Regions from separate parts of the Staphylococcus hsinchuensis genome, predicted to be linked through region 1. Evidence: riboswitches for the same ligand, from Rfam matches in the RefSeq annotation. Region 1 holds a riboswitch; each other region holds the start of a gene.
The links. A riboswitch is a leader RNA that binds a small molecule or an ion and turns the genes downstream of it on or off. The one in region 1 is predicted to bind thiamine pyrophosphate.

Region 1 (10,874 bases):
ACTATAAAAAAAGCACGCGACGTTGATATGAAAAACGTCGCGTGTTTATTATTAAAATGCATTTCACTGAATAGATTTCGATAGTGATTAAAAATCAAAATCGAAATCTAGATCTGTTCAACTAGATTTTCTGCGTTGTTGTTCTTGGAATTCGTAAAATACTTGGAATAGCATAATTAACATCGCCGGATGATATTCGTCAGTATGGATATCAATGTCATGACGAGAGGCGATTTTAAAGCGTTGAGATTTAGTATTCATAATCTCATTTCGTCCGTCATTTACGGATACACTTCTTGAAATAAATCCTGATTGGAACTTTAAAGTGTCACCTTGGCTACCTTCGAATAACATCGTTGGTTTTAAGCCCATTTTAGTACGGAAAACGCCAAATTTATTCCCATTTTTGTCAACGTCCCATACGGTTTTAAATGGGGTTTTAATTTTCCCACTTATCGCTTTCTCTTGAGTTATGCGATACGTATCATGACCATCTGTGATTTCGAAATTTTGTTTACCTTTTCCGCCGAAAATTGCAAAAGCCTCTTGTGTTGCTGACGTATAAAACAACTGCATTTTGTATACAGCTTCATCATTCTCATTAAAAACATCGATTGTCGACTTTGAAGCATTAAAAAAGTTCTCTTTGAAATAAAAGCGCACGATCTTTTTAACCTCCATAAATTTTGTTCTTAAACATAATTATAACAAAGTTGGGAAAATACATATAATAATAACTTATTTATAATGAACACGTGTATATAATTACTCAATCCACTCAATAACATCTTCAGTTGATTGTCTTACTTTGTCTTTGGGTTCAGTTTCTCTATAACCAAATGCAACCATCACTGAAGGTGCAAATTGTTCAGAATCAATAATGCCTTCATCTTCTAATAATTGGGTTACACGATCTAAGTCAAACCCTTCCATAGGGCAAGAATCGATACCAAGTAATGCTGCAGATGTCATCATATTAACTAAAGCGATATATGTTTGTTTGCTCGCCCAATCAAATAAAGTGCGTGCATTATCATTGATGTGAAAACCTGTTTGGAAATTATCAAATTTCTCTTCTACAGCAGGGAAAGTACTTTCATCATACTTTTTCACATTTTTTAATAAATGTTGTACGTACGGTGATTTAAACGTTACATTTTTACGCGCTAGAATGAGCACAAAATGACTTGCAGTTTCTAATTGTCCTTGCGCCCCCATACTAATAGGTTTTAACTTCTCTCTTAGTTCTTTATTTTGGATAACGATAAATTTCCATGGTTCTAACCCGAGTGAACTTGGTGATAGTCGCCCAGCTTCAAGAATAGTTTTAAAATCAGACTGCTCTATTTCCTTATTTGCATCAAAACGTTTTGTCGCATGTCTATAATTAAATGCTTCGATTATTTTTTGTTGCATTTGTGTCATGTTCATGCCTTCCTTTCAAATAAGTTGCGTTATAATTTATAGTATAAGCGATTATTTTATTCCGATTAAAGTAATATGTTTTGAAATTTCTAAAAACTAGACAGCTTGTGCCACGAAAATCTTACGTTTTTCCCACGTATCCGTTTTAGCATTATAGTCATCACAAGTAATTAAAGTGAGTTGTTGTTTTTTCGATTTCTGCTCATCTAAAACTTTGACATCATTAGGATTTACATCTTTAATTTTAGTGATTTTATATTTACGCTTTTCTTTTCCAGTTTTAAATGTAACTTTACTTCCTTTTTTTGCTTTGTGTAAGTTTGAAAATTGATAAGTCGAAGAACCTTCATATGTGTGTCCCGCAATCGCAATATTTTGATCATTTAATGACTCATTTGCTTCAGCAAAGCTCACGCCTCTATTTAATTGTTTCGGTGTGGCTGGACCTGGATAGACTGCTTCTTTAATATGAGCATCTGGCACTGAAATATAACCCGCCATTTTTGATTTATCTTTAGGTATTTCTGCCTTAGCTTTAGATTGTTGTTGTTTATCATATTTTTGAACCTGCTTGTCGTTCTCTTTTTGTGCAAAATATTCATCAATGTGTGGTTTGGCAAATAGGTAAATTGCAGCGAGAATAAGTACGATACCGAGTATTGTTATGAGTCGATTTCCCCATTTTTTCATTTAATATAACTCCTTGTTCCCATTATAGAAATTTACTTTCAGTATAGCACAATTGAATATGAAACATCATAACAATCGGACTTATTTCACCGTACTATAGAACAGTAAAATCTCTAACTATGATGACATATTTTTATGCTTTTGCTAAAGATTTGTCCATCTCATTGTATCTAGCATTTAATAAATAAAAAGACAAACCCTACACTTTAAATCGCGTAGGGTTTGCCTCAATATTTATTATCTATATTCATTTTAGACAGACAAATTTAGTGGTATATTTTACTACCCTCAGAGATAAATTCTTCTGATTTTTCTTTTAAACCTTCTTCTTTAAATTGTTGTAATTCCTCGCTGTTTCGTAAATCATGAGAAATACGCATAGAACAAAACTTAGGACCACACATACTACAGAAGTGTGCGACTTTAGCAGATTCGGCAGGCAACGTTTCATCATGGAATGCACGCGCTTTATCTGGGTCTAAAGATAAATTAAATTGATCGTACCATCTGAACTCAAAACGTGCTCTACTGATTTCATCGTCTCTTTTTTGAGCATTTTTTAAACCTTTAGCTAAATCGGCAGCATGAGCAGCAATTTTATATGTGACTACACCTTCACGTACATCATCTTTATTTGGTAATCCGAGATGTTCTTTAGGTGTAACGTAACACAACATTGCTGTACCATGACTCGCGATCTGTGCCGCTCCAATTGCTGATGTAATATGGTCATATGCTGGTGCAATATCCGTTGTTAATGGTCCTAATGTATAGAATGGTGCTTCTTGACAATGGAAATCTGCTAACGTTTGATTCTCTTTAATCTTCTGCATAGGAATATGACCTGGACCTTCAATCATCACTTGAACATCGTGTTCCCAAGCAATTTTTGTTAATTCACCAAGCGTTTCAAGTTCTAATATTTGGCTTTCATCATTAGCGTCATATATAGAACCTGGGCGTAACCCATCACCTAATGAAATAGAGATATCATAAGCACTTAATATTTCGCAAATTTCGTCGAAGTGTGTATATAAAAAGCTTTCCTCGTGATGTGCTAAACACCACTGCGCCATAATTGAGCCACCGCGTGACACAATACCAGTCAATCGATCCACCGTTGTTGGGACATAACGTAATAATACGCCTGCATGAATCGTAAAGTAATCTACACCTTGTTCAGCTTGTTCTATTAACGTGTCTCTATAAATTTCCCATGTTAAATTTTCAGCAATACCGTCAACCTTTTCAAGCGCTTGATAAATTGGCACAGTTCCTACAGGCACTGGAGAGTTTCTTAACAGATATTCACGTGTCGCATGAATGTTTTTACCTGTAGATAAATCCATAATCGTATCTGTACCCCAATGGATCGCCCATACTAACTTCTCAATTTCCGCTTCAATCGATGAACTTACAGCTGAGTTACCGATATTAGCATTGATTTTCACCTGGAAGTTTTTACCTATAATCATTGGTTCTGATTCTGGATGGTTTACATTATTAGGAATAATTGCACGTCCTCTAGCAATTTCTGAACGCACAAATTCAGGAGATACATCTTCTCTTGTTGCGACGAATTTCATTTCTTTCGTAATAATACCTTGTTTCGCATAATGCATTTGTGTCACACATCGTCCACTTTCTGCTTTACGTGGTTGATATTTAAAAGGTGTTTCTACAAACTTTTTATGGTTATCTTTTTTAAAACCATTATCAAGGGACTGTACTTTTCTCCCTTCATAACGTTGTGTATCTTGGCGTTGGTCTATCCAATCTTTTCTTAATTGAGGAATACCTTGTTGCACATCAATTTGATATGAGTCATCATGATATGGGCCTGCCGTATCGTATACAACTACAGGCTCGTTTTCAGTTGTACCTTCTTCAGTAGTTGTTGGTGAAAGTTCGATTTCACGGAATGGTACCTTAATATCATCATCTTCACCATTCACCCAAATTCTACGACTAGATGGGAATTGTTTCTTTAATTCAATCTTTTCTTGTTCCATAAAAAAACTCCTTAGCATGTATTATTGCTAGGAGACCTGATTTTGATACACAATGACCTTAATCTACATAAATATACATATGTAAAAGACGATTGGAATATAGTATCCCTTAAAAATCTATTTAACAAATGTATCAAGACATTGTGACCGGCTTCCCTACGCTAGTATTAACTAGATCAGGTTCAAAGGGTTGAGATATATAATCTCTTTCAGCTCTTAACAAGCACCCCTAGCAATTGTTATTAAATTATAAATAAAAGTTAACATTTTTTAGTTGAAAATACAAAAATTTATAGAATATAAACAACTTTGTTTATATTCTATTTGTATTAACACTGAACCACATTTGGGTTCTATAAGTTGTCTTACCCTAATTGTTCAGTTCCAACCATTTTACTAATTCATTCAAGTGATTCACTGTAATTGTTGGATCGTCTCCATTTTGATCAAATAACGTATCATTACGGTTAACCCATACTGTATCAAAGCCAAAGTTATTGGCTCCTGTCACATCCCAAGTATTAGAAGAAACGAATAGGACATCTTCTCTACGAACATTTTAATAATCTAATATGAGTGCGTAGCTTGCCTCACTAGGTTTGTATTGTTTCACTTCATTAACACTAATCACCGTGTCGAAGAATTCTGCAATCTCTGAGTTATCAATTAAAGGCATGAGCATACTATCATTTCCATTCGAAAGGACCCCTATATCAACACCTAATGCTTTAATATCAGAAAGTGCTCTCGGAATTTCTTTATAGTAAGATAATTTTAGAAATGCATCAAACAAACGATTAATATCTTCTCTATTGTACTGAATATTATGTACATTTAATGTATAACGCAAAGCGTTTTTAGTTAATTCATCAAAGGGTATATATCGGTGCATTATTTGTCTAATAAACATATGATTGATTTGTGTTTCTCGCCAATCACGTGAAATTTGATTTGCTAAGGATTCGTCAAATTCAATCATTTCATTTTTTAAAGAATCTAAATCAAAAACAGTTCCATACACATCAAAAATAATCGCCTTATACATTTTTACCCCTCTCTTTCTATAATAAAGTTATTCTTATTTTACACTTTTGAATAATTTTTAAACAGAAATATTAAAATATAATAAATATCTTACACCTTTACATATTCACGTAGGGACCCTTGTATATAAAAATGTGTTTCGTTTTGAAGAGAAATTATATAAAACCAACATTTCATCTCCTATTTTTTTAATTCTAAATTTATATTGTGGTTTTACAATTAAAGTTATATAATATAAATAAGAGACGGAAACTATTTTTATATCAGTTCAAGCTTTAAAGTCATCATCGTTTAATACATTCCCAAACCAAGCTTTATATTCCCATTTACCCCAATGATATAAAATTTCCTTCTCACAAATAAAGTATAGACATCTCAGGTTAAATAATTGGTACGATTTCTCTTCCAAATTACTGTTTAATCCGCTGTCTCGCTCTATTTGAAAAAGAGATCTAAAGTTGCTACTTTTAGTGACTTTAGATCTTCTTCTATATAGAAGTATTTTTTACTTGCCTAATTCCACACTCAATTGATATATTTTGATCAATCTACCGCCTAATAACTACTTTTTTCTCCTAAATTTTTATCCCACCACCTGTTTTTATAAATAACTGCTTACAAAACTTTAATTTCTGCAACGTCACATGTATGATTTATGACATTTGACCTACCATTTAATAATATTTCCTATTTACCATTTTAATTTTAGGACAGAATAGTAAAATAACGTTAAACGAAAAGGTCTCGTTTTATATTTAAACAAAGGTGATATTATTGATTAATACGACTACACTAACTTTAAGAAACAACTATACATCCTTATTAACGCGAAATATTAATAAAATCATCATACTCATTCCTTTAGGTAAGCCATGTAATATAAATTTAAACGGCAAGTCGCTAACTATTTCTGAAGGTTTAATTATAAACAATACAGATCTCTATCAATACGAAAAGGTAGAACAGCTCATTGAACTTGCTATCCCGTTACAGTTGTTGTGTGAAAAAGCATCAAACTTAAATTATATATACTACGACTTTAAACAAATCGTAAACTTCACATCATTTAAACGCCTTATCACTCATGATTTATTTGAAGCTTATTGTCACAATAAGAATATACATGCCTATATCAAAGAAGTTATTCAATATTTACTCGACTATGCTAAGGTACAATTAAACAATACATATTTACCTGCTTACTATACTAAACATCCATTACTACGCAAGATTGTCGATTATATTAATAGTCATATTGATACAGCACTGACTACTAAAGATTTAGCTGATGCTTTTTATATATCACAGTCGTACATTTCTATACTATTTTCTAAACATATGTCTATCAATTATAAATCGTATATCAATTCATTAAGAATTTCTTTATCTATTTATGATTTAATTAACAATCAATATAGTATTAGTAATATTGCAGTCAAATATAATTTCAACAACGTGGCTATATTTACGAAACATTTTAAATTTTATTTAAAAATACCTCCTAAAGAATATAAATATCAATATAGAGCGACTAGCGACACATATAATTACAAATTAAAAGTTTTAGATAAAGAATTAGTAGTATTTTTAAAAAGTTATAATCAAACACAAGCCCTTACGAAACCGAATGATGATGTACTCAAAATTGATTTAACTAAACTTAAACCTAACATCCATATCAATGGGCATTATGTCATTATCCACCTGAATAGCCTTTATGATTTACTTGTCGTGGCTGACCAACAACTAGAGAATCGTATTTTACAACATTTCTCAAATATCAATTTTCTAATTAAGAATACAAATGTAGAGCATTTTAATGTTCTAGATAGTCAGAAACTTTTCAATGCTATCGTTACGTTGATTCAAAAGCAATATCATTTAACTTTTAACATTCATTCTCTCGATAGCTTTCAGTTATTCGAGCATAAAATTTTGAAATTGATTAAAGCACATGACAAAGAACAATCACTTATCCGACAACTTTGTTTGTTATTCGAACCATCCCAATTGATTACGACAGAAAATTATAATTTAATTCATTCGGTTCTCCAGCCGTATCAAGGGTTGAAAACGGCACTCGTTATTGATCATTTTATTGAAAAACGACAAAACTTAACTGATATCATTTCACACATTCATTCGATACAAGTCGATTATTACTACATCAATATGGACCTTATTCAGTTATCGACATATATCAGTTTGAAGTCAAAGCATAACAACCATCATGCATTTGAAATCAAACAACAACTTAAGCATTTAATTGAATTATGTGGTAGGACGATGACTCAGAAACTTGTGTTTAATAACATTACACACCCTGCACTTATTAAGTATTTTAAACATACAATTTGTGCCAGCCATATTTATTTCACACAATTTCTGATAGATTTTGATTATCCCATAGCGGGACTTGGTTACCCTCTCTATTCTATTGATGAGAATCAATTAATGGTAATAGATCATAATCAAAGTTTGATGCCTATGGTTCATGTTTATAACATGTTACAACCATTTATGAATCAGAATGTCACGTTAATTAATAACGGCATCATATTTCAACAAGACAAACGATTTCACATATTGTTATATCATCATCGTGCTACAGAAACTCAATCTAACCATTTAAAAATAGAGATAGCCCACCATATTAATAGAGATTTTCCAATCTTTTCTCGTTTATTGAATAATCAGCATGGTAATATTAAGTGTTTGATTTCGTCTAGTTTATATAGAACATCCATCAACACAACAATGTTAAATCACATTAATCATTCGAATTATCCATTTGCAACTTATAATAAACACAATCATCACAAAGCGATTAATTTAAGCTTAGATGATGCTTCAATACATTATTTAATGATCAATTACGAATAATTTACTCAAGTGGTACTTTTGCTTATTTGAACATACACCGTGAATTTTATAGTATGTTTTCCATTTTTACATAACTCTTAAAATAAGCAAAAGTACATTATATTGTCCCCTTTGTTACAATTAATCACAAAAAAGTTGAACAATCTTTTAGATTTTTATATTTAATTTTCTGAAAATATTTACAAGTCAAAAAATTATTAGTATATTCATATATATCAACCATTTTAAACCTTACTATTTTCTTTGATTACGGCGTAGATCTCAAATAGAATTGTTAAAACTTTCTATTCGACTTTCTACCATTTATAAAGTATTACAACACACAAAGGGGACTATGAATTATGTCAAAATCAACAGATATTATTAATGAAGATAGTAAATATTTTGCTAATCCAGGAAGGATTAATTACTTTCCATTAGCAATATCTCATGGCTATGGTGCGACATTAGTTGATGTCGATGGAAAGGAATACATCGATTTACTATCAAGTGCTAGTTCACAAAATGTTGGCCACGCACCAGAACCTGTCACTGAAGCTATCAAAAATCAAGTAGATCAATTTATTCACTATACACCCGCGTATATGTATCAAGAACCACTCGTGAAACTAGGTAAAAAGCTCTGTGAAATTTCACCAGGGGACTATGAAAAACGTGTGCTCTTTGGTTTATCTGGATCAGATGCGAACGATGGTGTCGTTAAACTCGCTCGTGCATATACAGGAAGACCCTATATTATAAGTTTCGTAAATGCGTATCACGGGTCTACTTATGGTGCTTTATCAATGTCTGCCATTAGTTTAAATATGCGTAAAAAATACGGCCCGATGTTACCTGGTTTCTATCATATTCCTTTCCCTGATAATTATCGTGGGTTATATGGCGCGCCGACGTCCAATACAGTGGATGAATACCTCGCACCATTAAAAGAAATGTTTGAAAAATATGTTCCAGCTGAGGAAGTAGCATGTATTATGATTGAAACAATACAAGGTGATGGTGGTTTATTAGAACCAGTAGAAGGTTACTTTGAAGCACTTCAATCATTATGTAAAGAACATGGAATTCTATTAGCAGTTGATGACATACAACAAGGACTAGGACGTACTGGCACATGGAGTTCAGTTACACATTACAATATCGAACCTGATATTATCACATTTGGTAAATCGTTAGCCGGTGGATTACCGATGTCAGCAATCATCGGAAGAGCTGAAATAATGGATTACCTAGAAGCACCTGCACATCTCTTTACGACAAGTGCCAATCCAGTTAGTTGTGAAGCAGCTTTAGCTACGCTTTCAATGATTGAAGATCAAAATTTATTACAAGCAAGTGCAGACAAAGGTGATTATGTACGTCAACGTATGGACAACTGGACAGAAAAATACGACATCGTAGGCGACGTACGTGGTAAAGGTTTATCAATTGGTATAGATATCGTTTCTGATAAACAAAGTAAATCACGCAATAATGATGCAGCATTAAAAATTTGTAATCGCTGTTTCGAAGAAGGTATTGTAATTATTGCTGTTGCAGGCAATGTACTACGTTTCCAACCACCTCTTGTCATCTCATATGAGCAACTAGATTACGCTTTAGACGTGCTAGAAAGAACAATCGAGGCTTACATGAATGACGAATTAAATGATTATGATACAGCTGGACAAGGTTGGTAAAGTAGTTTCTTTTTAAAAATAAATATGTATCAACAAATAAAAATAGCCCCTCAAAAAGATTTATTTAAAATCTTTTTGAGGGGCTTTATCTTATCTCATCATCTCTTTATTAAGATAATCAGTTATATTATCTGTTACCAACGTCGTGTCCAATTTCAACCGATTTATCTTTACGATTATATAAGGCTGCTTGAACACTACCAAAGTTGGCATCATTACGCTTAAGTTCTGCTTGATATCCTAGACTCTTGAATATATCGATATCTTTCTTACTTGTAGCATTCTCGTAATAAATAATATGACCATCATTATAGAAACGAGGTTTATCGATTGATTCTTGAAGCGTTCCGTCACCACGTAAGTAATCAACAAGTACTTGGTTGATTGTAGTAGGGATTTTGTTACCACCTGGTGTACCGATACCTAAATAATAATCTGGTCCAACAACAATACTTGGTGCCGTGAATGATCTAGGTTGTTTATGTTTACCTTTATAGTTTGGACTCATTGGATCATTTGAGAAGTTTGATAATGAGTTATTTAAATAGAATCCTTCTTTAACAAATTTACCTGAACCAAAGAAGCTTGATAACGTATTTGTTGTACTAGTAATATGACCTTTCTTATCTACTACAACAAAGTGTGTAGTACTCGTTTGATCAGGGTTTGCATTAAATTGGTTTGGATTTGGATTCGCATTTACATTCGCATTAACTTCGTTAAATTTACCAAGTAAGTAATCTTCCGAAAGATATTTGCTAGAATTATTGTCCTGACCGTTTACAATATCTCTGTTTCGGTACATTAATTCTCTTGATTTTAAAACACTCGTAATGAAATCTAAACGATTTCCTGGTACAGATTCATTATCTTTTGCTTCATCAATCTTCATACCTTGAAGCATTAATGCACCACCTAATGGGTTTGATGCTGAATAAATTTTAGTATTTAGATAATCTGTACTAATCGGCGCTTTTTTAACAGTTTTATAATTTTTAAAGTCCTTCTTAATCAACTTACCATCAGTTTGTTTAGAAATACTCTTACCGATATGATTATAGAAGTAATCAGGTCCATGGTCTCTGATTTTTTTCAATGTTTTTGCTAAGGCTGGTTGTTTGATTACATCTCCTTCTCTTTT
Region 2 (10,874 bases), 330 kb from region 1:
TAACGCATTACAATTACGTTTTATGTTGGATTGGAACTCTCAATCTTCTCGTGAAGATATTAAATATGAAGATCGTTACTTCCCTGATGTTAAGTCTGGCGGTACGAAGGGTGTTCAGATTGCCTCTAGTGGACCAGATGAAACTTGGGAACAAATTAAATACGGTTATTTAAAAATGATTGCTTCAGCTAAGCAATCCATCTATATTCAAACGCCATATTTTATTCCTGACCAAGCATTCTTAGATGCAGTGAAAATAGCTGCACTCGGTGGCGTAGAAGTCAACATTATGATTCCTAATAAACCAGATCACCCATTTGTCTTCTGGGCTACTTATAAAAACGTCGCTTCATTGTTAGATGCGGGAGTAAATATATTTCATTATGATAATGGATTCTTACATTCAAAAACAGTCGTTATAGATGATGAATTGGCGAGCGTCGGAACTGCAAATATGGATCACCGTAGTTTCACTTTAAACTTTGAAGTAAATGCCTTTATATATGATACGGAAATTGCACAACAACTTAAGCGCGCTTTCCAAGATGATTTAAAAGTGTCACATCGTTTAACGAAAGAACTTTATGAAAAACGCAGTAACTGGATTAAATTTAAAGAAGGTATTTCTCAATTATTATCCCCTATATTATAAGTAAATAGATGTATAGAACATTTGTTAAATGCAAAGGAGTTACATTAATGAACTCACAAAACATTATCTTTAACGCAACACATTATATGAAACAATGTCATAAACATGATACAAGCGGACATGATGTTGCACATGTGCAACGTGTAGTGAAAATTGCACTACATATTGCTGAACAAGAACAACAAGGTGACCGATTGGTAATTCAATTAGCTGCCTTACTTCACGATACTGTCGATAGCAAGTTAACTGATGTCACAGATGCAACTGTGAAACTACAACAATTTTTAAAGCAACAAAAGCTTAGCCAAAGTCAGCAATCAGAGATTATGTTTATCATTAATAACATGAGTTATAACAACGGCGCAAATAATCATGTTGAATTACCTATTGAAGGACAAATCGTGAGAGATGCTGATAGACTAGATGCTTTGGGCGCAATTGGTATTGCACGTACGTTTCAATTTGCAGGTCATTTTAATGAGCCTATGTGGGTCGAATCAGAGGCAAATCATCCTCTATTAGATGTAGAAATTGATAAGCAAGACACACCTCCCTCAGCAATCAAACATTTTTATGAAAAATTGTTTAAACTCAAATCATTAATGCATACAAAAACAGGTAAAAAAATGGCTGAGGAACGTCATGATTATATGAAAAGATTTGTTACTCAATTTTTTAATGAATGGTACTTTTAACTGTATCGATAATTTAAAAGAGCGAGGCTTTGAATTTCAAAGCCTCGCTCTTTATTTATACATTATTTCTTTTTCTTCTTATTAGAAACGACTTGTGTGTTGCCGCCTTTTTTATTAGTTTTTTCTTTGTTCATTTTTGCAAGCATAGGTTCAACTTCTTTTTTAGCTAATTTAGAATAATACATATTAGCAACTTCAGTTTGTACAACTAAGAACGCCGCACTGACTGACCAATATAAACCTAATGCAGAAACTGAACTTAGGGATACGAAGATAATCATAATTGGGGAAATAACCATCATCATGTAACCCATTTGTTTTTGTTCTTCAGGCATAGATCTTGATGATACGTAAGCCTGTAAAAAGTATAGCACACCCGCGATTATTGTAATCAAGATGTCTGGTTTAGCTAAGTTAAACCATAAGAAGTGTGGGTGATGAGAAAAACCTGCAAGATTTGATTTCAATGCAAAGTATAATCCCATGATAATAGGCATTTGAATAAGTACTGGTAAACAACCTAACATACTCTTCATAGGATTCATATCATATTTTTTGTAAACTTCCATGAGTTCTTGGTTCGCTGCCATTTTATCTTCCTGAGTACGCGCACGTTTAACTTTTTCTTGTACTTCATTTACCTCAGGTTTGGCAACTTTCATTTTTTCACGCATCATATGACTATTTTTATAGTTTGATAACATGAATGGTAATAAAACTAAACGAATCGCTAAAACTAAGACAATTATTGCAAGACCGTAATCATTATTAAAACTTGAGCCTAACCAATGAATCAACTTACTCATTGGATCGACGAAAGTATTAAAGAAAAATCCGTCTCTATTTTCTGGTTTAGAATAATCACAACCAGATAATAAAACCATTACACCTAACAATAAAGGTAATAACGTTTTCTTTTTCATTTTTCCACCTCTAACCTTTTATTCACATAAATAACATTCTATCATATAAGGCTTAGAGTGAAAATTAAAAAAAGCAATTTCTACTATTGTTCAACAGATTGTAATAAATGTTGCACAGTTTCACTGATGTTTTCACTTTTAGCTATAACAGATATAACCGATAAACCATCTGCCCCAGCTTCAACAATTTCATTAGCATTATTTACATCAATGCCACCGATTGCAACGATTGGCAAATCATTCACATATTGTCTTAGGGTTGGAATCATTTCTGGCCCTACTGGATGGTTCGCATCATCTTTGGAACGCGTCGCATACATCGGTCCTACGCCAATATAATCAACATTCGTTAAATCCGAATTATGATATTCTTCCACGTTACCTACGCTTAAGCCTATGATTTTATCTTTAAATTGAGATGCTACATCACTTATGGCTACGTCATCTTGTCCAAGATGAATACCGTCAGCATTAATTTGTTTAGCTAAAGTTACATCATCATTTACGATGAATGGCACATGATACTCTTTGCAAAGTTTAAATAACTCTGTAGCAAGTAATGCTTTTTCGTCACCTACACGAGCACCAGGACCTTTTTCTCTAAATTGAAACATCGTAATCCCGGCTTCTAAAGCTTCTCTTACAACCTCATGTATTGTAACACCATCAGGGATGTCTTGACTTCCACAAATAAAGTAAACCTTTAAATCAGATTTGTGAAACATATTTACACCTCTTGGACTTGATGATGTGTTAAATAGTCATCATAAGTGATTAATGATAAATAGTTGATTAATTCTACTGCAAATGTACCTGGGCCTTTATTTTGTGAAATATTGTCTGCTTGTTCCGCTGCAATATTATATATTGATACTGCTTCGATAAGTGCATTTATCGATAACTGAGAAAGTTGAGTTTGATCTACAAAGCTCGCTACTACAGCGCCTAATAAACAACCAGCGCCTGTAACCTTTGCTAATAGAGGAGAACCGTTATTTAGTTTAACAATTTGACCATTATGAGCAATAACATCTGTTTTTCCAGTAATAATAATGGCACACTTTAACTGCTCATGTGCTGATTTTGCAATATTAACAACATCTAATGAGTGATCACCTTCAGTACCTTTCATCTTTGTTTCACTATCAATTAAAGTTAATACCTCGGAACTATTTCCTTTAACGACGCTAACTTCAACTTCCTCTAAAAAACGCTTACAGAAGTCTTTTCGATATTGAGATGCGCCAACTGCAACCGGGTCAAATACGATAGGTGTTCCAACTTTATTCGCTGTTTGACCAATTTTAATGATATCCATTTCTTGATCTTTCGTTAATGTACCAATGTTAATAAGCAAAGTTTGCGCAACTTGTAACATATCTTCTGCTTCTTCAGGCGCTTCACTCATTGCAGGGCTTGCTCCTAGACTTAACAAACCATTTGCAGTGAAGTTTTTTACTACATCATTGGTATAACAAATCACTAATGGATTTTGAGTTCTTAACTGTTCTAAATTATTCGTCATCTAAGCCGACCTCTTTCATGTACGCAAAGTGATTCACTGGCCCTCTTCCTTGGCCTATTTCTGGTGTATGTTTAATACTTAAAGAAATGAATTTTTTCGCTTTTTGAACCGCTTCATAAATAGATTTACCTTTAGCAAGTTCAGCAGTTATGACAGCTGAGAAAGTACACCCTGTACCGTGTGTATGTTTTGTATCATAACGTGGCTCTTCGAATGTATACACATCATTTTGCGTAAAAAGATAATCTTTTGCATTCTGTTTATCTTCTGAATGGCCGCCTTTGATAACGACCCCTTTGCTGCCTATTTCATTGATAAAAACTTTTCCTGCTTGATAAATAGACTGTTCATCATTAATAGTTAAACCAGTAATTTCTTCTGCTTCAGGTAAATTTGGCGTTGCTACCATTGCATAAGGAAGTAATATATTTTGTAAATCTGCTTTAGCGTCATCTTCCATTAATGAATCTCCACTTTTTGCAAGCATAACTGGATCAATCACGTAAGGTAAATCAGGATATTTCTTTAAATAATCACGAATTAATTCCATCATGGGTTTGGATGCAATCATCCCTGTTTTAATCGCTTGAGGTAATTCATCATCAAATATACTCTCCATTTGTTCTGCCAACCAACTTTGATCAAAGTTGTGAATGTGTTGTACACCTTTCGTGTTTTGAGCAACAATACTTGTAATAGCAGCCATTCCATAGACACCACATGCATGGAATGATTTTAAATCTGCCATAACACCAGCACCGCCTGTAGGATCAGTGCCTGCAATAGTCAGTGCTATTTTAGGTTTATTCATGTGCATCTCCTCCAAATGACCACGCTTCTTCATTATATGACATTGCAAAGAAATTGCGTTCATGCACAGTACTTTGTAAGAAACATTCTTTAATTTCTTGTTTTTCATCTTCTGTACAATGTTCAGTTAATTTATTCATTAATTCATCAAATACTTCAACTAATTCGTCCATTTCAGTACTGTAAAATTCAAACCATTTTTTCAGACCAGATTGTTGATTTAAAGCATCATCTTTTAATGCTTGTTTAGCAATAACTTGGTAAACATATGGGCAAGGTGCCATTGCTGCAATCGTAAATGCTGCGTTTTCTTTAGCAAAGGCATTGAAATACATATGTTTAATATAATGATCGCCGCTTGGTGGCCAAACTTTTTCTTGTACTATTTCTTCATATGGTTCACCGACGTAATCTGCTAATATTTCATGCGCTTCTACTTCTCCACCCACTATGAATTGGATTTGTTCCACTAAAAATTTCACATCGTCTAATGATGATAACTTTGGAATAATTAATGCGTAGATATTCGCAAACTCTTTTAAATAAGAAGCGTCTGCTCTTAAATAAAATTTTGTAGCTGCTTTAGGTAATTCGCCGTGTAACATATCTTGAATAAAAGGGTCATTATAAATATCGTTGATAATTGGTTGCGAATCTTTTTTTAATTCTTCAGAAAATAACAAGTTGAATCCTCCTCAATAAAAAAACTACATTCAACGTAAGAATGTAGTTAATAATAGTTAATATCAATCGACTATAATGAAACTACTTCCCTACGTTGGTTTTAACCAAATCAGGTTTAAGGGTTTGAACACTATAATTCATCTCAGCCTATAGGCACCCCTAGTAGATTTTCTATAATATTTTGTTAAATTAACCATAACAAAACCACTATTCATTTGCAAAAGAACGGTTTGTTGAGCTATCTAAAAGTATTACATAATAAAAAAGAGTGAATACCGAATTCGGTATCCACTCTTCTTATATATTCATTTATATGAAAATTTATATTATGCAGTTACCCATTGTGAAGGACCAACAGTGTTGTATAATTTCATAGCTGCAGCGTCTTGTACTGATTCAGGAGCGTTTGCTGGTGATACACCTTTGTATTGAGCTGGTGCTACTGAATCCCAAGTGCTTTGTAAGAATTGATATTTACCTGCTGCACCTGATGAAGGGTTGATTGCGTGGATGTTACCACGTGATTCGCGTTGAGCGATTTGTTGTAAATGACTGTTTACATGTACTGAAGAACCAGTTGAAGCTGATTCGTTTGTTGTTTTTTGAGCTGGTTGAGCTTGTTTAGTTGTTGTTTGTTTTGGTTGTTGAGTTGCTTTTGTTTGTGGAGCAGCTTCTTGTTTTACAGCTGGTTTAGCAACTGATTTATGAGAAACTTGTTTAGTTTGAGTTTGGTTGTTTGAACCTTGATCACCATTTACGTACCAGTTAGAGCCGTATTTCCATGACCAGTAAGTACCATTTGATTCGAAATCATAGTGTAATTTGTCATATTTGAAGTTATAGTTATAAGCACCTGAATGTACTGGGTGTTCATTTAAATACTCTGGATTATGTTGAGCTTTGTTAGCTAAGTCTGCTTTATTGATATTTTGTTCTGCAGCATCTGCTGAATGTCCTGCTACTGCGCCAGTTACGCCTAAGCCTAATGCTAAAGTTGAAGTGATAACTGTTTTTTTCATTTCAATAAATCCTCCTATAAGATAATTAATTGTTTGATTAATTTGCTAAATACAATGTAACATCTTAAATCACCTTGTAGGTTACAGCCAAATGAAAATAACAGCTTTATTTTTACATATAGATTACATGTACTTTTACAATAATTAGTGCTAATAATTTCTTTATCGTTTGCTATGTTCAAATTTTACTGACAATTCTATCAATTGGTGCATGTAATACCTTTGTAAAATATCTGATTATTCTGTTTTTATTAACCATAAATTTACCTTTAATTTGCAATGACAGTATTTTATAAGTTTAAAAGTTTTAAATCTCTAGTAATTTCCATCATTTTATGTATGACATTTTGATAACAAATCTATCCTTCGATAGCTGGGGGAGGTCTAAAGAAGGATAGTATGTTTAAGAAGTATAATTGATAGTAGGAAATAAATGTGTATTAATTTAATAATGAACAACATAGATAAGTATTAAAATTAGGGGGAGTTTTAAATGATTTCGTACAAGTCACTGTCTTGTATCGTGTCTTCGAGGATTTCTTGATTATCTTTTGTAGTGTGGGGTTCGATTTCATCCTTGTGCTTTGAAGTTAAAAACTTAATTGTTTCAACGTATAACTCGGAAATAAAATGTGTTTGATCGTCTTTAACGTATTTTCTTGATTGCATTTGACCAGTTATTGCGACAAGCGATCCTTGATTGACATACTTAACAATGTTCTGAGCTACCTTGCCAAAAGATTTACAATAAATAAAACCAACTATGTTATTTTGATTTCTATCCTTATAATTCCTTTCGACAGCTACACAAAATGTTGTTAAATAGGTTTCCTCTTTTTCGAACAACTTTGGGTCTTTCGTCAATCGTCCGACGATAACGATATTATTAATCATGTGTCACCTCCTTGTAAATACATCATAGTTATTTTACAAAATGAGGTCAAAATACAATAAACAACTTTTTATTAGTAATATTCTAACAATATTTTACATTTAATTTCTTCTAAGGTAATAATTGCGTTATAATAAGTCTATAATTGAAGATATAGTAAAATTTAAAATTTTTATTTGGATGTGAAAACGATGAAAACATTTAAAGCAGTTCGATTTCAAATTGTTTCAGAAAATGGTGGCGTAACAGAATATGAAATCGATGATGGTGTAATTATAAATAAAGAAAGTAGCGGCACAGGTTGGCTATTAGAAATCGTTATTTCTGACTTCCATTTAGAAACAATGCAACAATATATGGATGATGAAACTTTATTAGATATCCGTGTTGTCATTACACGACCAGCCAATGACCCAGCTTTATTCGATGCAACGATTAAACATATTACTCAATTAGAGCGTGCCATTTCTGTCGTTTTTGAATGTCATATCTATACATTAAGACAAGTTTATGCAGAAAGCTTACTTGAACAACTTATAGACGATGGTTTAACTGGAGATGAGTTGAAGAAGACATTCAACCGAATGATGCAATCTAAACCAAGATTGAAAGATGAAAAACTAGAAAAGAATGAATGATTCGTTTTCTTGATAATATTCACAAATTACAAAGATAATGTATTTTATATTAAACTATACTCTACCCAAAATATCAGCGATTGTAGGAAAATTTCGTCCAACAATCGCTGTTTTTTTATAGTCAATTATTAATAAAAAAATAAAAGATGAACCGAAATTAAAAATTTCCGGTTCACCCTAATATACAATGCATATTTAAATTAAGTATGAGTTTATTCTTACTTATTGTCTTGTATTGCAAATGTTAATTCACAACTACATGCAAGTTGACCATCGACAGTTGCTTTAGCGCTACCTTTACCGATTGGTCCTTTCATTTTAGTAATTTCTACTTCTAAGTATAACGTATCACCAGGTGTTACTTGTTTTTTAAATCGGCATTTATCAATACCAGCAAATAAAGCAATTTTACCTTTATTTGCTTCGTTATTAAGCATTGCAACAGCACCTGTTTGTGCCAATGCTTCTGTAATTAATACACCAGGCATTACAGCGTATTCAGGAAAATGACCTTGGAAAAATGGTTCATTACCAGAAACTTGTTTAATTGCAGCACAACGTTGCCCTTCTTCATACTCAACGACACGATCAATTAATAAAAAAGGCTGTCTATGAGGAATAATTTCTTTTATTTGGTTATAGTCAAAAATCGTCTCCATTGATATAAACCTCCGAAAATATAATATAGTAATTGTTTTACCACTTACGTTACTATCATATCATTTAGTCGTTAATTCGTTTAATATCTGCACCTAATGCCTTTAATTTTCCGTGTAAATCAACATACCCTCTATCTAAATGTTTCAATTCAGTAACTTGAGTCGTTCCTTCAGCTACTAGTCCAGCTAAAATTAATGCTGCGGCAGCACGTAAATCTGTTGCTTTTACTTGTGCACCTTGTAGTTCGCTTTTTCCTTCAATCTTTGCACTTCTGCCTTCTACAGTAATTTGTGCATTCATTCTTTTAAATTCTGCCACGTGCATAAATCTATTTTCAAACACTGTTTCAGTTACAACTTTATGTCCTTCTGCAGTTAATAATAGTGCCATCATCTGTGATTGCATATCTGTTGGGAAACCTGGATGAGGTAGTGTTTTAACGTCTACTGGCTTTAAGGCACCTTCTGCACTTACACGAATGGCATCGTCTTCATAGTCCAATTGTACGCCCATTTCTTCTAATTTATAAATTAAACTTGTCATGTGTTCTTTAATTGCACCATTAACAAGAATGTCACCACGTGTTATAGCACCAGCAATGAGTAAAGTCCCTGCTTCGATTCTATCAGGGATAATTGAATGTTCTACACCGTGTAATGTTTCTACACCTTGAATTGTTATCGTATCAGTACCTGCACCAGAAATATTACCGCCCATTTCATTGATATAGTTAGCTAAATCAACAATTTCAGGTTCGCGTGCAACATTTTCAATGACTGATTTACCTTCAGCCAATGAAGCAGCCATTATAATGTTTTGAGTTGCACCTACGCTTGGAAAATCTAAATGGATTGTAGTACCTTTAAGACCATCTTTCGTACTTGCATAAATAAATCCATTTTCCATATGGAGTTCTGCACCTAATTCTTCAAAACCTTTAATATGTTGTTCAATTGGACGTGAACCTATTGCACAACCACCTGGGAGCGCAACTTTTGCGTGACCTAAACGTGCTAATAGTGGCCCCATCACAAGAATACTAGCTCTCATCTTACTCACATATTCATATGGTGCTTCTTCATTTAAATCTTTCGTAGCATCAACAGTTACAGTTTCTTCTTCTTTATTATAAGAAACTTCTGCATTTAGAGTTGAAATAACATTATTAATTGTTTCAACATCACTTAAAGCTGGTACATTCTTTAAAGTACTTACACCTTCAGAAGCTAATAAAGATGCAGTTAATACTGGTAATACTGCATTTTTCGCACCAGAAACTTTAACTTCGCCCGTCAATCTATTTCCACCATTAATTTCAATCTTATCCATCTTAAATCCTCCACTTTACTACTTTAAATATTTCATTTCACTTCAAAATCATTATATCTATAACTATAAAAAATATACAATAATATGAATTAGTTTGTTAAAAACTTAATTTGAGTTGAAAACTCTAATAAGTCAACAATAAAATTACTGACTCCAGTTCCCAATAAAATCGCTAAAAATATCATACACACTTGTACTTGCAATGCGAAACCATTTTTAAATATTTTGTCTAATCTAATCGCATTTAATGCCCAATAAGCAATACAAATACAAACCACATGTAATATGAGATGAACAATTGAAAATTGTCCCATGTATTCCATTTAACATACACCTCACTATTCACATTTATATATTTTACAACAATTTGCATTTAATTGATACTCGGTTATTGATATTGTAAATGCGTTTCAGTGTATTTTGCTATTTATCATTTCTATATCTCTACGTGTAATGTTTAAATATGTCGTGTTTAACTTATATTGTTTAACTGAGTATTAAACTATCATTTTAATAGTTATAATTTTATTTTTCAACTTATAAATAAACACATTTAAAAAAAGCGTGGTTTCTATGGAAACCACGCTTTTTATTAATTTGTGGGGAACTTCATTATAATTATAAACGTCTAATTATCACAACTCTAAGTTGTATAATATATGCGTTTTTTATATTTTCCCACTAACTATTGTAGATTTGCAACACGAATACGGTTATTCGCGCGTTCTAATGCACGTTTGGCTCTATTAACGTCAGTGTCATCAGACTCATTATTTAGGTGAGACTCTGCTCTAGACTTAGCTAATTCTGCTCTAGCTACGTCTATTTCGTTAGCAGGCTCAGCAGTTTGTACAATAATTGATAACTTTTCTTGTCTGACTTCAACAAAACCTTCACTCACTGCAATATATTCTGAACCGCCGTCAAAATTTATTTTCGCAAAGCCAATTTCTAGCGCTGCAACTGTAGGAATGTGTCCATACATAACACCGATGTCACCGGCAGTCGTTTGTAATACTGCTAGTTCAACATCATCTCGGTCGTAAA
Region 3 (10,874 bases), 1.1 Mb from region 1:
TGGCATTACTTGTTAGCATTTAATTCAGCCATGCTTATCGGCTTATACGTTAAACATTTTCGTTCAGTTTCAATAGTAAATTATGTGGTAACGTCTATTCTTGGTTTAGCTATTATCTTCATAAGTGCGTGGCGTTTCGATAATTATGTGGCATGGCTATGGTTTGCACCCGTTGTGACATTGGTCGGTTTATTAGTTTTACTTGTTAACCATAAAAATGAACGTAAAAAACTAAGTTATTTTTATGCAATTGCAATTATGATACTTACTGTTTTTGTTTCAATCGTATTTACACGAAATCAAATTTTCTTCCAAGATCACGTAGAACGTGCGAGCAAATTTTATACGAATGCGAGTAAGTATAGTACGCCATTACAACGACAACTCGTGTCAGAAATGAAACACGATAAAAATGAGGATGAACGCATAGATTGGCGTGTAAACGAACAAGATAATACCCCAATGTATCAAAACTTTAAAGGTTTAAGTCTATATTCAAGTATTTTCGATCATAATATACTTGATTTTTACTACGATGCTATGAAGATCAACTTAAAGAACGAATCACTCAGCAGGTACCAAACTACTAATGGACGTCAAAATATAGCAAGTTTGTTCTCTGTACGTTATTTAATGTTGAAAGAATATCAACATAACGTTCCTGAACATTTTAAACAGATAAAATCATCAGGTCAGTATAGAGTGTTTGAAAACACATTGAACTTACCTGCCGTTTCTGTAACGAATAACGTATATAATGCGCAAAGCATACATTCTGCCATAGATAGAGAGCATGCTATGATGGATGGCGTTATTATGGAAAATCAAGGTAAAAAATACGATGATCAATCACCTAACCTTTTTAGAGAGTCCAAAACAACGTACGAAGATATGAAAAAAATTAGCCATGATAAATATCAACTGAGTAAAGCTGAAGACCGTTTCAAAATCCATATCCCTAAAGATGTACGTAAACGTTATGAAGATTACTATGTGACTATGAAAATAAACCGCGGTCAACCAGATAGTAATTATACTGTCAATGTTAATGGTTATCTCAATAGTAGACTTTTCAACAATTCTACTTATCGCACAGGGGTTGATACACAACTTTATAGAACCAAACCAGATAAAAATGGTAATATATATATTGAACTGAGTCCTAAAGGCACATTTGATGTGAAGTTTCTACGCCTTGATGGTGAAAATTATAAAAAATTAAAACAAGCGAAACAAAAGCGAACGCAAGGTCATCACTATCACGATATTAAAAATGGCGTTAAAGTCAATTTAAAAGAACATAACAAGGGTACAGCAGTAGTTAATATTCCTTATCGTGAAGGGATGGTCGCTTACGTTGATGGAAGAAAAGTCTCACCTAAAAAAGTCAATTATATGATGACGGGCGTGCCAGTTTCATCAAAGGACAAAGAAATAATCATTAAATATCGCCCTAAACTTTGGTATACAATGTTAATTGTTTCTATAATCGGGATCGTTGTTAGTGTAATTTGGGTACGTCGTCGAAAGGACTAACATTCATATGTTAGCTAAATTTAAATTAATAAAAGGAGAATTGCAGTTATGAGGTATGACCATGTTAAATAAGATCTGGTCTAATAAATTTACAAGATTGCTAACCATATTAGCATTAGGGGTCGCCGTAAGCTTTATGGCTTACGCCCCTTATATTTATCGTTACATTACTCAAGGCATTGTCTTTAGTGGATCTGGTGATGGCTATCGACAAATGATGCCTTTCCAAATGTATTTATATGAGCATATTTCCCAATTCAAGAGTTTTTATGATCATTCATTTGGTTTAGGCGGCGATTACATAAAAGATTTATCATATTATTATGCCACATCACCATTTACTTACATTAATTTTATTTTTGTGTGGATTAGTGAAACAGTATTTCATGCTAATCCGCATTCATTACATTTCTGGGCGACAAATCAACTCATTGTTTCATTTTTTAAAGGTGTCGCAGGGTTTGTTATAGCGTTCTATTATTTTAGATATTTGAGATTTAAATTTGTTACCACTTTTATAAGCGCTATGCTATTTGGCGCTTCAACGACAATGATACATTTTAATTTTACTTGGTCTTATTACGGCGATTTATTTATTTTCTTACCTTTATCTTTATGGGGATTGGAACGCTTATTTAAAGAAAGAAAAGCAGGATTATTTATTTTCGCTATTGCTTTAACACTATTTTCAAATTTCTATTTCAGTTACTACGAGGCTATAGTTGTTTTAGCATATTACATATATAGATGTGTTTATCCTCACCCTCAAGATAGCATTACACGCAAACAAAAATTATGGGTTATACCAATAGCGGTGTTCATAAGTACATTAATAGGTATTTGGGGATTCTATACTGGTGTTTCTTCATTTTTAAATAATGATCGTGTCAGTAATCCCCATTTTAAAATTGAAATGTTTACAAACTTTGCTAGACAGAAACATTTCTTCAGTAATGGTTTTTACATAACCGTTTCAATTATTGCCGTCGTAGCACTATTATCGTTTAAGCTATACCGTCATTACTATTATCGTTTATTCGCTGTTGCAACATGGATTATGTTAATTGGTTCATTAACGCCCTACTTCGATAGTATGTTTAACGGTTTTTCAACACCAGAACGACGTTGGGTTTATATCTTAGCATTAACGACGGCTGGTCTGATTGCATTATTTATTCAACATTTATCGGAACTGACATTTAAAGATTATGTCTATGCCTGTACACCAACACTACTCATCATGTTTGTCATGTCATTAGTCGTTAAAAATGAAGTTATGACATGGATGTACGTTTGCTTAGTTCTCATGTTGTTTATCGGTTTGATACTGTTCAAACGTAAACTAATGACGAAACCTTGGACTTTAATAACATTAGTCGCCCTATTACTAATTCAACAAATCGTCATTTTAAGTAATGATCACCATAATAATGTAGTAAGATATGAATCAACTTTAAATAATATGAATGATTCAAGTTATAAAAGTAAAGCACTCAATCAAAGCATTAAACAAGTCAATGAAAAACACAGTGACGATCCTTTATCACGTATAGATTACATGTCGGCATATGGATTGAACTCACCAATGATTTATCATTTTGATGGGATTGCACTATATTCAAGTATATTTGATGGAGATATTTTGAAATACTATGATAAACAACTTCAAATTAATATGCCGGTGGATAAAAATAGTACCTATCGATTAATGTCAAATAGAGCTAACGAGATGGCTTTATGGGACGTCAAAGACCGCTTTAGAAGACCGAATGATTTAAACATGTCTTATGGGTTCAAACAACACGATATTGTAAAACACTCAGATAAAGAATCATTTATTCATTCAACAAACCAAATTGACTATCCAAGTGCACATATCGCACATAAAGTTTACGATAAAGATGAACTGAAATCACCGCTGGACCGTGAACAAGCTATGTTGAAGGGTGTCGTGTTTAACGATAATAAACATAAAGCAAACAGCCATTTAAAATTAAATCAAAATTTATTAAATAAAACTAAATCTGAATTACACAATGCACATCGAGATGATAAAGGTCATTTAATCATCGAACAAGATAAAGGCGGCGTTTCTTATCACCTTCCATCTTCAATTGCTAATAAATATAAAGATATGTATGTTGAGATGGATGTAGAGTTACTCTCTCCTGACAAACAACATGATGTAGCTGTAAATGAATATAACCAACACCGTAATGAACTTTCTTATAAATATAGACGTTTTGTATCGCCTGTAACTATGCGCGTTAAAGCGAATCAAAATTTAGATATTAAATTATCTAAAGGACAATACCGCTTTAACATTAAAGGCATTTATGGTGAAAATTATCATACATTAAAACAAGCTACACATAGGCTAGATAAAGTAGATGTTAAGCAAACACGTTCAGGTTATACAATTCACAAAGATAAAAATGATCATGGTTATATCGTGTTGCCAATGGCCTATAGAGAAGGTATGCATGCACAAGCAAATGGTAAGCAAGTTCCAGTACAACAAGGTAACGGTATAATGACCGTGATCCCAGTAGAAAAAGGACAACAAACGATTAAACTCAGTTATACACCACCACACACACTTTTATTAATTCTCCTAAGTAGTATTGGAATCATACTCAGTATTGGTTTCACATGGTGGTTGAGACACAAGTTAAAAGTTAAAAAATAATTACGTAACAATCCATTTAATTGTTCCGTATAATAAAAAAAGGACGAGTCTGAGATAAACATAGGTTTCTCAGACTCTTTATCAACTTGGCAGTAGATGTCTGAATTGAAAATGCGCTTATAATAAGCTTTTTTCAATCCTAGTCATCCTTGCCGGGATGGGACTGCGAAATCTTTAATAAAAATTCGATTTCTGTCCTACTCCCACTTTTTTATTAACAATTTCAAAATTTGTTCATACATCTATATTTAAACTGACTATTATCGTTTTCGTCTCGATTTCATCAAGTCATCCTTCACAATAAAATGTACATCATAAAATGAAATTTATTATTATACAAAAAAGGTCTGAGACACTGAAAATGTCTCAGACCTTTTTTATATCGTAAATTGCTTAAAACTGTACTTTGTTTAAACCTTATTTGCTGATTAACGAATTTCTTTGATTCGAGCAGCTTTACCACGTAATTCACGTAAGTAGTATAATTTAGCACGACGTACTTTACCACGACGTCTAACTTCGATTTTTTCGATTTTAGGTGTGTGTAATGGGAATGTACGTTCAACACCTACACCTGAAGAAATCTTACGTACTGTGAAAGTTTCTGAAATACCTCCACCGCGACGTTTGATAACTACACCTTCGAATACTTGGATACGCTCACGGTTACCTTCAATAATACGTACGTGTACTCTTAAAGAGTCACCTGGACGGAATGAAGGGATATCTGTGCGTAATTGTGATTGTGTAACTGCTTCGATTAATTTGTGATTACTCATAATTTATTCTCTCCTTCAGCCTATGTTCTTGCCTCGACAAAATATAGCAGCGGACCATAGTGATTTTTCGTGCTTCGCACACTTAAAATATATTAGCACACTGCTATTTATTTTTCAATTGCTTTTTGTGATTTTCCAGTATCTTTTTATCATTATCTGAAAGATCATAATGCTCTAATAAATCAGGACGTTTCTCCCATGTTCTGATTAACTTTTGTTCGTGTCTCCAAGCATCTATATGGGCATGATTTCCTGATAATAACACTTCAGGCACTTCCATATCATTATAATTTCGAGGACGTGTGTATTGAGGAAATTCTAATAAGCCGTCTTGAAAAGAATCATCTTCATGTGACTGTTGATTACCTAGCACACCTGGTAATAATCTTACGATAGCATCTGTCATTACCATTGCCGGTAATTCTCCACCTGTTAATACATAATCACCCATAGAGATTTCATCGGTTACTAAATGTTCACGTATACGTTCGTCATAACCTTCATAATGACCACAAATGAACACAAGATGATCTGATTCACTCAATTCTTGAGCAATTTCTTGACTGAATGGGCGGCCTTGAGGGCACATTAATATAACACGTGATTCAGCTGTTTGTTCAATGTGCTCTAAAGCATTAAACATTGGTTCAGGCTTCAATACCATACCTTGACCCCCACCAAATGGATAATCGTCTACCTGATTGTGTTTATTATTAGCATAGTCACGAAAATTATGCGTATGAACTTGTAATAATGATTTATCTTGCGCTCTTTTTAAAATTGAATGATTTAAAACGCCATCAAACATTTCTGGAAATAATGTTAAAAAATCTATTTTCATTAGTCTAATAACCCTTCCATTGGTGTAATTGTAATACTTCTACCTTCTACGTCTACATCTTTCACCACATCTGCAATATATGGGATTAAATATTCTTTCTCACCTTTGACAATCCAGACGTCATTTGCACCCGTTTCCATAATATTAATCACACGTCCAATTGGCGTGCCCTCATCGTCAAACACAGTACAACCAATAATATCAGAATAGAAGTATTCATGTTCCCCTAATTCGATTTCTTCGTGATCGCGTTCTTGTAATAAAGTTTCGCCCTTTAAATATTCGATATCATTAATATTGTTTACACCTTCAAATGTAACTAAATGAAATCCTTTATGTACTCGGTGTGAAGCGATTGTGAATTCGATAGGTTGTTGATCTTCACGTTCGATTGTCACAATTTCTCCTGGTTGAAAACGTGTATCTGTAAAATCTGAATTTGATTTTATTTTAATTTCACCTTTTACACCATGTGTATTAACGAATTTACCTACTTCAACTTTCATATTCTGTCCCTCCGCTTTTTAAAATTCACACGGATACCCATTGCTGGCCATGTTCCAAACTCACTATATTATAACACGTATCATTACTCAAAGTATTACCTAAATCATAAGCTATAGTTAGATCAACCATAGCAATTTCTAAAATTTAACTTACTAAGTAAAGAAGGCTGAGACAAAAAATGTCTCAGCCTTTAAACTTGCTATACATATCAAACTATTTTAGTTCGTCGAATTTTTTCATAATACCTTGTTTAGATAAGATATTGTGAACAGTGTCAGTTGGTCTTGCACCTTCTTTTAACCATTTTAATGCTAGCTCTTCGTCGATTTTAACTTCTGGAGCTTGAACATTATTTGGGTTGTAAGTACCAATTTGTTCAATGCTACGACCATCACGTGGCGCACGAGCATCAGCTGCTACAATACGGTAGAATGGATTTCTTTTAGAACCTAAACGTTTTAAACGTAATTTAACTGCCATTTATATTCTCTCCTTTAATATGTTTTACTTTTTATTTTCTACAAGAAGTAATGATAACAGTTAAATATCTACTTGTAAAGAGTTTATTCTTTACCATTTCAAAAAATATTGTTTTGTATCATGTCAGGCAGTTAGTGCTATGGAATAATGGATCGAAAGGTATTAACTATTTACCCATGACACTAGTCTTCAATTTTAATTTTACTTTTCGCTACAAAGTAAGATAGAAAACTAAAGACAAAACCAGCTATAAATGAAGAAAAGAGAGTATAACCTTCAATTTGCAGCTGTTTAGTTATGCATAGATTGAATACTATGCTAAATATTAAATACGTAAATACAATGAATATACCGGAAATAAAACATTGAAATCGTATCTTTTTCAATAATTGTCGATATTCGTGCTGAGAAGTAACTAATTCATCTCTTACATCTTCCTTTCTCAAGGAAATCATAACTGTCAATGCTTCTACAAACCCTAAGACCATGAGTAAAATGCTACCTAAAGAAATTTGCTTGAAGTAAGCATCAAAACAAATACTTATAAATGCGAATAAAATTGTGAGATAAAATGAAATAAAAAAGACGCTTACTATCTTTGAATAAATGATTTGTAATTCTCTCTCGTCCTTATCATTAATGAAACCGAGAAAACGTTTCATATGCTTCTGATTGTTTTCATTCATTTTAATTACTCCTCCCAAAAAATATCGTCTAATGTTGCGCCTAATGCTAGACAAATGTTAATACATAAATTTAATGAGGGATTGTACTTATTATTTTCAATTAAATTAATTGTCTGTCTTGAAACATTTACCTTTCGAGCTAATTCTAATTGAGATAATTGATTCTTTTTCCTATATTCATTAAGTTTATTCAAGCAATCACACCTCAAAAATGTCATATATATTGTACATTAACGATAGTATATACTGATGTTGATGTCAAATATATATGACAAAAGGACATACATTCTATTTCACAAAGCTTGACACAACAGTCGATTAACTTTACATTGAAGTTAAATTAAATAAATAGACACTAGGGGTGTTTTTAACTGAGATAAGCTTTAGCTCAAACCCTTCGAACCTGATCTAGTTTGAACTAGCGTAGGAAAGTGTGGATGATGTTATCGTTGATTTAGAATTAAATTCTATTGATATAAACATGAATTTCTCATACACAACTTTCTTTTTATGAAAGTTGTGTTTTTTATTGATTAAATATTTTAGGAGAGATGTATATGCGTAAAACAGTATTAGTTACAGGTAGTAGCCGTGGATTAGGTGCAACTACTGTTAAAACATTGGCTGAGCAAGGACACAACGTTGTAATTAATTATTTTCAAAGTGAATCAAAGGCTCAACAGCTCGTGGAAGAAATCGGTACAGATCAAGCGATTGCTATTCAAGCCGATGTAACAAAAAGAGATGAAGTAGAAGCATTAGTTCAGAAAGCGTCACAACATTTCGGTCAAATTGATGCTATCGTGAATAATGCACTCGTTGGTTTCAAATTTGACCCGACACAACAAAAGGCATTTAAAGATTTATCTTGGGAAGATTACCAACAACAACTTGATGGTACGTTGAAATCAGCTTTTAATGTGATACAGAGTGTATTACCTCAATTTATAGATAGACAAGATGGTGCAATTGTTTCTATCGGTACTAACTTATATCAAAATCCTGTTGTTCCCTATCATGAATATACAACAGCTAAAGCAGGTCTCATTGGTTTAACTCGTAATGTAGCCGCTGAATTAGGTCAACAAGGCATACGAGCTAATGTAGTTTCTGGTGGGTTACTAAAGACAACAGACGCAAGTGCAGCGACGACGCCAGAGGTATTCGATATGATTGGCCAAACTACGCCTTTAAGAAAGGTTACAACACCACAAGATGTAGCAAATATGGTAGCTTATTTAATTTCTGATCAAGCTACAGGTATAACAGGTCAAAACTTTACAATTGATGGCGGTTTAACGATGAATTAATTTTTCTTATGTATGAGGTGTGAGTTTATGAATAATGAAGAAACAAAGGAAATCAATATAGGGATATTAATCATTGCATGTGGACATCATCAAGCAGCATGGTTAATGCCCGATTCTAGTATCGAACGTGTAGGAGATATGACTTACTATCAAGAATTAGCACAAATCGCAGAACGCGGTCTATTTGATGCGGTATTTTTTGCAGATAATCAAGCTTTCCCTGCAAATTCAGATAGCGATATGCCTGCGTTTTGGTTTGATCCTATTGTCAGTTTATCTGTCTTATCTCAAGTAACAAATCATGTGGGACTAGTTGCAACCATTTCGAGCACTTTCTCAAATCCATTTACCGCAGCACGCCAAATATTGAGTTTAGATCATATTACTGGTGGGCGTATCGGATGGAATCTTGTGACTTCCATGACAGACTTAGAAGCATGGAATCATAATTTACCTGAACTTCCTGAACGTGCTTCACGTTATGAAAAAGCAGATGAATTTGCAGAATTAATGAATAAGTTACTCGTTTCATGGGATGAAAAAGACTTTATACATGATAGACAAAATCAACGTATCATCAACTCAGACGAGATTAATGCGTTTAATCATCAAGGTAAGTATTTTAACGTTAATGGTCCTCTGACTGTTCCAAAAAGCCCTCAACAAAAACCAGTTGCGATGCAAGCAGGTGCATCAAAGCAAGGTGTAGCTTTAGCCACTAAATATGCAGACGCAGTTTATTCTGTATCATGGAACTTAAAGCAAGCAAAAGCCTTTCGTAAAAAACTAGATACCCAAATAGAAAATAGCGATGTAGAACAAAGACATATTAAAATCTTCCCCGGTTTAGTCACATATGTAGGCGAAACGACGGAAGAGGCCTATGCTAAAAAGGAACGATTAGATCAATCGCTACCAATTGAGGCAGCTTTAAATCAACTCAGTTTCTTTATACAACAAGATTGTAGCGACTGGAACTTGGATGAACCTGTACCACCCTTACCGCCTGTAGAAGAATTCACGGGTCCAGTTGGGCGTTATGAGACAGTTTTAGAAATTATTCGTGATACCGAACCAACATTACGTGAATTACTCGGTTACCTTAGTGCAGGTGGCGGTCATTTAACACTTATCGGTACTCCTAAAGAAATTGTAGATACGATGCAAGAATGGATTGAACTTGGTGTGGCTGATGGCTTCAATTTAATGCCACCAGTTCTCCCTAATAGTTTAGAAGATTTCGTAGACTATATCATACCTGAATTGCAAAGAAGGGGCTTATTTAGAACAGCTTATGAAGGTTCTACGTTTAGAGAAAATTTAGGCATTTAATTTACGATTCCGTAAATCTTAACTTATCCCACTTTTTTTAAAAATAGATGCAAAATAAAAACACGGTAGCTCGCGCATTGCGATTACTACCGTGCTTTTTTATATCTTTATTGCTTAGAATGGTAAATTCATACCATTAAGCATGTTTTCCATTTGTTTACGTTTACCTTTTTTACCTTTGCCGCCACCAGTGAATTGTTTCATCATTTTCTTCATTTCATTGAATTGTTTCATAAGACGATTCACTTCTTGTAATGAACGGCCAGAACCTTTGGCAATACGTTTCTTACGAGAGACATTAAGTGTTTCTGGATTGCTACGCTCAGTCGCAGTCATTGATTGAATAATTGCTTTAATATGGTCTATCTGTTTGTCGTCCATTTTAAGATTGTCTAGACCTTTCATCTTATTCATACCAGGAATCATTTTCATAATGTCATCTAATGGTCCTAAGTTCTTCACTTGGTCTAATTGTTCAAGGAAATCATCTAGGGTAAATGATGAAGTTCTCATTTTTTTCTCAAGATTTTTCGCTTTTTCTTGATCTACATCTTGTTGTGCCTTTTCAATGAGACTAAGAACGTCTCCCATTCCGAGTATACGTGATGCCATTCGTTCTGGATGGAATAGTTCTAAACCATCTAATTTTTCACTCACACCGACAAATTTGATAGGTTTCTGCGTTACAGAACGGATTGAAAGTGCTGCACCACC

Region 2: linked by a shared signal. The riboswitch ahead of tenA (thiaminase II) and the one ahead of thiC (phosphomethylpyrimidine synthase ThiC) in region 1 are both predicted to bind thiamine pyrophosphate.
Region 3: linked by a shared signal. The riboswitch ahead of QQM35_RS07485 (3-oxoacyl-ACP reductase) and the one ahead of thiC (phosphomethylpyrimidine synthase ThiC) in region 1 are both predicted to bind thiamine pyrophosphate.

Annotation. Positions count from the first base shown of each region.
Region 1 covers NZ_CP128355.1:353,903-364,776, forward strand. The annotation lists gene QQM35_RS01900 (tubby C-terminal domain-like protein) at 118-666, opposite strand; gene QQM35_RS01905 (NAD(P)H-dependent oxidoreductase) at 766-1,425, opposite strand; gene srtA (class A sortase SrtA) at 1,522-2,115, opposite strand; gene thiC (phosphomethylpyrimidine synthase ThiC) at 2,382-4,127, opposite strand; TPP riboswitch at 4,264-4,368, opposite strand; gene QQM35_RS01920 (hypothetical protein) at 4,498-4,638, opposite strand; gene QQM35_RS01925 (haloacid dehalogenase type II) at 4,687-5,172, opposite strand; gene QQM35_RS01930 (helix-turn-helix transcriptional regulator) at 5,946-8,054, shown strand; gene QQM35_RS01935 (aspartate aminotransferase family protein) at 8,396-9,733, shown strand; gene QQM35_RS01940 (gamma-glutamyltransferase) at 9,861-10,874, opposite strand, start outside.
Region 2 covers NZ_CP128355.1:23,709-34,582, forward strand. The annotation lists gene cls (cardiolipin synthase) at 1-652, shown strand, start outside; gene QQM35_RS00130 (HD domain-containing protein) at 700-1,347, shown strand; gene yidC (membrane protein insertase YidC) at 1,410-2,270, opposite strand; gene thiE (thiamine phosphate synthase) at 2,354-2,995, opposite strand; gene thiM (hydroxyethylthiazole kinase) at 2,998-3,795, opposite strand; gene thiD (bifunctional hydroxymethylpyrimidine kinase/phosphomethylpyrimidine kinase) at 3,785-4,606, opposite strand; gene tenA (thiaminase II) at 4,599-5,288, opposite strand; TPP riboswitch at 5,359-5,460, opposite strand; gene QQM35_RS00160 (transglycosylase family protein) at 5,616-6,308, opposite strand; gene QQM35_RS00165 (single-stranded DNA-binding protein) at 6,798-7,202, opposite strand; gene QQM35_RS00170 (YwpF-like family protein) at 7,392-7,838, shown strand; gene fabZ (3-hydroxyacyl-ACP dehydratase FabZ) at 8,057-8,497, opposite strand; gene murA (UDP-N-acetylglucosamine 1-carboxyvinyltransferase) at 8,562-9,827, opposite strand; gene QQM35_RS00185 (DUF1146 family protein) at 9,917-10,150, opposite strand; gene QQM35_RS00190 (F0F1 ATP synthase subunit epsilon) at 10,513-10,874, opposite strand, start outside.
Region 3 covers NZ_CP128355.1:1,492,122-1,502,995, reverse strand. The annotation lists gene QQM35_RS07525 (YfhO family protein) at 1-1,536, shown strand, start outside; gene QQM35_RS07520 (YfhO family protein) at 1,598-4,225, shown strand; gene rplS (50S ribosomal protein L19) at 4,654-5,004, opposite strand; gene trmD (tRNA (guanosine(37)-N1)-methyltransferase TrmD) at 5,108-5,845, opposite strand; gene rimM (ribosome maturation factor RimM) at 5,845-6,351, opposite strand; gene rpsP (30S ribosomal protein S16) at 6,566-6,832, opposite strand; gene QQM35_RS07495 (hypothetical protein) at 7,015-7,518, opposite strand; gene QQM35_RS07490 (helix-turn-helix transcriptional regulator) at 7,524-7,712, opposite strand; TPP riboswitch at 7,866-7,965, shown strand; gene QQM35_RS07485 (3-oxoacyl-ACP reductase) at 8,076-8,828, shown strand; gene QQM35_RS07480 (LLM class flavin-dependent oxidoreductase) at 8,856-10,160, shown strand; gene ffh (signal recognition particle protein) at 10,275-10,874, opposite strand, start outside.